Roseiconus lacunae: one gene and its partner. The protein of the gene in region 1 interacts with the protein of each later gene in a pairwise test. Links are inferred from orthologs where the notes say so. Each region holds a gene or a part of one and is shown on either strand. Other genes may lie near its edges. The genes, in order: pepT and tpiA.

Region 1 (3,293 bases):
TTTCTCGATCCACTGCTTCGTCGAAGCAACCAGTTCAACTTCGCGTTCGAGCGTTAACTTTCCATGCAAGACCATCGCGCGAAGAAAGACAAAGTACGTGTCGAGTACGTCGCAGCGACAATAGTCACTGATGCCGACCAGGTCACCGTCGTCGTATTGCTGCTGAACCTGATCCCCGGTTACCGACATCTTGCCAGGTTTCGCCAGCATTTTGGTCGCCAAGTTCAATCCGCCGTTGAAGCGAACGGCGCTAAAATTGGTGAGCAAGTCTTGCAGGTCCAAATGCGAATCGACGCTGTATCGATTCCTTGGCGACCGATAGCCTTCGTTGGAAAACCAAGCCGGGATCGAAATGCCATAGCGAAACGCGGCCAGTTCCATGAGTGGTAGATCGAACGATCGCCCATTGAACGTCACCCACTGCGGCCGCTTATAAACTTCCCAGCCCTTCCAAAAATGTGCCGTGATCACGTGGCTGCGAAAGTTCGGCTCGTCCAGCGAGACGATGTCCAGCAGTCTGAAATCTCGGTCGACTTTTGCGATCACCACCGCGATCGGGACTTGAAAGGTATGTGGAATGAACGTCGAGCCTTTTTGTTCGAACAGTTCTTCCTGGTATCGCGCGATCGCATCGCTGGCCGACAGCATCTCGCCGGGGTAGCGAACTTTTGAGATTAAGTTGCCGTCGGCGATACTTTCGCAATCGAAAACTAAATGGGAAACTTCTTCAGGCATCCAAATCCACCGAAACCTTCACCGCAATCGAATCATTTCGCGAATCATTTCGCAACGTTTCTTAGCTGGTTGAGATTCGGCCCTCATCTCTCGCTCGGGAAAAACACGATTTTCCAGAGTACTTCGGCAGAAAAACAACCGGCTGTTCGCCGTTGCCATCATATCTTGGTCCTGCGCATAAGATACCCGGCAGACGCCTGCGAGTGCCGTTACAGCTTGGTTGACCGTCCCGACATACCCTGAAGACAGTCCGTACCCTAAAAAAAGTCTGGCCGCCGCACGGCATTGTCCGATCGATCCTACTTCACGACCCGAAATTTCCGCAACCATGTCCTTATTGAACCGTCAACGACTCTTGGATCGCTTTCTACGGTACGTCCAAATCGCTTCGACTGCCGACCCGACAAGCGACGGCTACCCCAGCAGCGAAGGCCAGCGTGAATTAGGCAAACTCTTGGCACAAGAGCTTTCCAAGATGTCCGCCGTCGACGTTCATCAAGACGAACATGGTCTGGTTTATGCCACGATTCCGGCAACGGCGGATGCAAAAAACTTGCCAGTCGTCGCCCTGCTTGCCCACATGGATACGTCACCGGATGCCCCCGGCGACCGCGTCCGCCCGAACGTGGTCGAGTCTTATGACGGTGGTGAGATCCAACTCGAAAGTGGCGAAGTAATCACGCCGAAAACTTGCCCCGAACTCGTCAACCTGGTCGGCAAAACACTGATTACCACTGACGGTACAACGCTGCTCGGCGGCGACGACAAGGCTGGAGTTGCGATCATCGCCGAAGTCGCGCACACGCTGATCGAGAACCCCCATCTGCCGCACGGTGAACTGAAGTTGGTGTTTACCTGCGACGAAGAAATCGGCCACGGGACCGACAAGATCGATCTCGACAAACTTGCCGCCGACGTCGCTTATACGCTCGATGGTGGCGGCGAAGGCATCATCGACGTGGAAACATTCTCTGCCGATGGGGCCACGGTACATTTCGTTGGCGATAGCATTCATACGTCGATCGCAAAGGGCCGAATGGTGAACGCCCTTCGTGGTGCGGCCGACTTTATCGCCGCGCTTCCACGCGATTCAGACTCTCCTGAAGCCACCGAAGGTCGACAAGGGTTTATTCATGCCAACACAATCACCGGCCAAGTCGGCGAAGTCACACTGAATCTGATCCTGAGATCGTTTGATACGGCCGACCTACCGGGCTATGCCGATCGGCTCAAGGCAATCGCCAAATCCGTCGAAAGCGATTGGCCGGGACTGAAAGTCATCGTTGACACACACAAACAGTACCGCAACCTTGGCGATGGACTGGCCAAGCTACCCGAGTCGATCGACTTGGCCGTCAAAGCGTTCGAGAACCTTGGCCGCCCTTACAAAAAAGAGATCATTCGTGGCGGGACCGACGGAAGTGTCTTGACCGAGAAAGGACTGCCGACACCGAACCTTTCCAGCGGTCAACACAATATCCATAGCATCCGCGAGTTCGCCTGCCTTGATGAAATGATCTCCGCAGGCGATCACCTTGTCGAACTATTGAAACTCTGGTCACAGCAACGTCGCTAATACGTCGTGACGATTCCTCTTGATAACGCCCCATGAAAGTCCGGACCTCGCCGCCTGCGAAACTGAATCTGTTCCTTGAAATCCCTGCCAAACGCGAAGACGGCTTTCACGAAATCGATACGGTCATGACCGCGATTGACCTTTGTGATGAATTGTCGGTCGAATCGATCGAAGAGCCTGTCGTTGAGTTGTCCGCGCATTGGCTGCCTTCGCTCGAAACGATCGCAAGCGAACTTGCGATCGATCCGCAGAGCGTCGAAGCGAAACAATTGCTGGCAATCCCCGAAGACGGGCGCAACCTTGTCGTCGCGGCCCTGCAGGTGTTTCGAAAACGTTTTCAAATCGAGTCGGGATTCCGGGTCGAGTTGGGAAAGCGGATCCCTGCCGGCGCCGGGATGGGTGGGGCGAGCAGTGACGCCGCCCACGCAATTAGCTGTGCTGCCCAAATTCACCAGTTTTCCAGTGATCACGACGGATTGCACGAGATTGCGGCTTCGATTGGCAGCGATGTGCCGTTTTTCTTACCGTTGCCGCCTGTTTCTCAGATAGCTTCGGCCTCAACGAATGGCGAGACGACACGTCGGCCGAGGGCGTGCCATGCGTCTGGGCGTGGTGAGATTCTTCAGCCAGTTGACATGCGCACAGATCTTTTTTTCGTTGTCGGGTATCCACCGGCGAGCCTTGCGACAAAAGACGTTTATGGCAGGCTTCGTGTGCCCGCCGAGCCGATCTCTTCGAAAGGCTTTCTTGCGTCACTGCGCGCTAATTCGTTAGAAGATCTAACATCGTTGATGATCAATCGGCTGAGCGAACCGGCTTTAGAAATTCGACCGGAGCTGAGTGAATTGTTGGAATCCCTGTGGAAAAGTGGTCTCCAACCGTGTCAACTAACTGGTAGTGGGTCAGCATGTTTTGGGATTGCACGTGATGCGGAGTTCGCGCAAACGGCATTGAAACAGCTTCGAGCGAACCAATCCGTTCC
Region 2 (3,320 bases), 600 kb from region 1 along the record:
CTCGACGAAAACCGCACCGTCTAGCTAAACTCTGTGGCTCGATCGAATTCCCGCCCCACTTCTGTAACTCATAATCCCTCTGAAACACCGTGATTTTGATCCTCAAGGGCGGTGCGACCGAGCAACAAATCGACCACGTCATTCAACGTGTCGAATCGCTCGGCCTAAAAGCCCACCTTAGCCGCGGCACGTTCCGCACCATCGTCGGAATTATTGGCGATGAGTCGGAAATTGTGGTCGAATCCATCCGTGCGATCCCCGGCGTTGCCAAAGTGGTACCGGTTTTGCCACCCTACAAGCTCGCGTCGCGCGAAGCCCACCCAGAATCCAGTGTTGTCGACGTCAGCGGAGTCAAGATCGGGGGCGGCCACGTCGGCCTGATCGCCGGTCCTTGCAGTGTCGAAGAAGAGGACCGCATGCACCGGATCGCCGAGTCGATCGCGGCGGCGGGTGCGAACATCCTCCGTGGCGGTGCATTCAAGCCGCGGACCAGCCCGTATGCATTTCAAGGCCTCGGCGAAGAAGGTTTGCGACGCCTACGTGATGTCGGCAACGCACACAGCCTTCCGGTCGTCACCGAAGTCACCGACCCGCGTTTGGTCGAGTTGGTCGCCGAGTACGCCGACATGCTTCAAATCGGCGCTCGCAATATGCAAAACTTCGCGCTGCTCAACGAAGTCGGCGCCTCGAAGCGCCCCGTGCTGCTCAAACGTGGCATGTCAGCAACGGTCAATGACCTGCTGATGTGCGCCGAATACATTCTGTCCCAAGGCAACCCGAACGTTGTCTTGTGCGAACGCGGTATCAAAGGATTCGATCCGGCGACCCGCAATTTGTACGACGTCGCTGCGGTCCCGCTGGTCCAACAACTCAGCCACCTGCCGATTATCGTCGACCCTTCGCATGCGACCGGAAAACCTGAACTGATTCCCGCTTGTGCGTTGGCCGGACTGGCCGCCGGGGCTGACGGCGTTCACGTCGAAGTCCACGATTGCCCCGAAGTCGCCAAGAGCGATGGGCCGCAAGCATTGTTGCCAGAGCAGTACGCCGAGCTTGCTCAACAAATGAAAAGCCTCGCCGAACTACTCGGAAAAACCGTTTCACCATTGCCGGAGACCACCGCGTGAGCCGCCGAACCATTATCGCCGGAAACTGGAAGATGAACCTGCGAGCCGACAGTGCGGCCTCGCTTGCCAAAGGCGTTTGCGACGCGGTGGGCGAAAACCCCGATGTCGAAGTCGCCGTCTGCCCGCCTTCGGTCTACCTGCATCTGACTTCCGACGTTCTCGCCGGCTCGGCCGTCGGTCTGGGCGCACAAAACCTGTACCCCGCCGACGATGGTGCCTACACCGGCGAAGTCAACGCGGCCATGCTGTCTGATTGCGGCTGCCGTTACGTCATTCTGGGCCACAGCGAACGACGCGCGTTGATGGGCGAAACCGACCAGCAAGTCAGCGAGAAACTTGCTGCCGCCCTTGCCGGTAACCTTATCCCGATCGTCTGTGTCGGTGAAACATTGGAAGACCGCGAGTCGGGCAAAACCGAAGACGTCGTCGGTACCCAAGTCCGCGGATCGCTCGCAGGCCTCGACGAAGCACGCGCCCCCGGTGTTGTGATCGCCTACGAACCGGTCTGGGCGATCGGCACCGGCAAGACCGCCTCGCCCGAACAAGCCGAAGAAGTCCACGCGTTTATCCGTCAACTGCTCGGCGAGCTGTTCTCCGGTGAAGTCGCCGACCAAATGCGAATCCAATATGGCGGCAGCGTCAAACCTGGTAATGCCAAGGAATTGCTCGGCCAACCGAATATTGACGGAGCACTCGTCGGTGGCGCCAGCCTGAAAGTCGACGACTTCGTCGCTATCATCAACGCCGGTTGATCAACGGAATGTCACACGGCGATTTTTGACGAAACCATACAAACCAAACCTAAACGGACTGTGAGATCCAATGACTGATTCAATTCATTGTGCCGTCTCGATGCCTTTCGATGCCCTCCCGCTGCACACTCTTCCGCTCGCGTCCCTTGGTAGCGCCGCGATCGGATGGGTGATGTTCATGCTTTCGCTCTTCCTGATCCTGCTGATCCTCGTCCAACGCGGCAAAGGCGGTGGACTCGCCGGCGCCCTCGGTGGCCCCGGCGGACAAAGCGCCTTCGGAAGTAAAGCGGGCGACACGTTCACCCTGATCACCGCCGTTTCGGCAATCATCTGGGGTTTGGTTTGTGCGGTCGCGATGTACACCCTCGGCGTCCCACCGGTCGCTTCGGTTGATGAAGACCTCGACCTCGAAACGCCCCCGGCGTTGGTCTCCCCCGGCTCCGAAGGTGCACCAGCGGGTGGACTCGGTGGTCTTGGCGGACTGGAAGGTCTCGACAGCGGTCTCCTCGGCGGTGACGCAGACATGACCGCCGCCGATGACACAACGGAAGACACCGATGCGAGCGAGAACGACGCGTCCGACGAAGCGGCAACAGAAACCCCATCGGCCGAGCTTGCCCCCACTACCGGTGACGCTGCACCTGCCGACGCAGACTCTGCCGACGCGACCAACGAAACCGAGTCAGCCGAAACTGATTCTTCCGACGAATAGACTTTGCCGATGACGTCTGCCCCCGCCGCCCAGTCTGCCGAGAACGCCTCGAGCGATTCAACGGACAGTTCGCGCGCGTTCGCGGTGTCCAGCATGACCGGGCAGGGCCGAGCGACAGGTGACAGTGCACTCGGAACCGTGACGATCGAACTGCGGGCGGTCAACCACCGCGGCTTCAAGTGCAGCCTGCGCAGCCCCGAGTCGGTCTCGCCTTTGGACGCCCGCATCGAAGCCGAGTTACGCCGACACCTGCATCGTGGTGCGATCAACGTCAACGTTTCGCTCGAACGTGCCGGGGGACAGACCCCCGTTCAAATCAACGCGGCGGTGCTGGCCGATTACTTGCGTCAGTGTCAGCAAGCGATTCAAGAGAGCGGTATCTCTGGCAATCACATCACCCTGAGCACGGCCTCGTTGGTCTCGCTCCCCGGTGTCCTGTCGGGTGATCACAGCCGACAAAACGACAACCAATTGTGGAATCAAATCCGTGCGGTCGTCGCGGCCGCGGCGACGGATTTGATCGAGATGCGGCAACGCGAAGGCGGAGCGATGGCTGAAACGCTCATCGCCGATTGCTCCACCGTCCGTCAACACGTCGACTCGATCGCCGTACTCGCCCCCCAAGTCGCCGATCGATATCGTTCGCGATTGGAGACCAAGGTCAATCGTTTGCTGGCGGAGTTCGACGCCCAAGTCGGTCCGACTGATCTGCTACGTGAAGTCCAGCTG

The links.
Region 2: the proteins of pepT (region 1) and tpiA interact in binary tests that used the Escherichia coli proteins (3 or more experiments, as listed by UniProt). The link is inferred for Roseiconus lacunae from one-to-one orthologs.

What each region holds. Positions count from the first base shown.
Region 1 is NZ_VSZO01000001.1:1,441,204-1,444,496, forward strand. Bases 218-3,187 are described here. They hold pepT (peptidase T), read left to right. Parts: upstream 218-1,063; coding sequence 1,064-2,311; downstream 2,312-3,187. Other genes in these bases: FYC48_RS05410 (3'-5' exonuclease), read right to left, coding at 218-735; FYC48_RS05420 (4-(cytidine 5'-diphospho)-2-C-methyl-D-erythritol kinase), read left to right, coding at 2,344-3,187. Also shown: more of FYC48_RS05410, read right to left, coding at 1-217; more of FYC48_RS05420, read left to right, coding at 3,188-3,293. UniProt on the Escherichia coli protein: Cleaves the N-terminal amino acid of tripeptides.
Region 2 is NZ_VSZO01000001.1:843,941-847,260, forward strand. Bases 5-3,001 are described here. They hold tpiA (triose-phosphate isomerase), read left to right. Parts: upstream 5-1,123; coding sequence 1,124-1,879; downstream 1,880-3,001. Other genes in these bases: aroF (3-deoxy-7-phosphoheptulonate synthase), read left to right, coding at 90-1,127; secG (preprotein translocase subunit SecG), read left to right, coding at 1,950-2,591; FYC48_RS02935 (YicC family protein), read left to right, coding at 2,601-3,001. Also shown: more of FYC48_RS02935, read left to right, coding at 3,002-3,320. UniProt on the Escherichia coli protein: Involved in the gluconeogenesis. Catalyzes stereospecifically the conversion of dihydroxyacetone phosphate (DHAP) to D-glyceraldehyde-3-phosphate (G3P).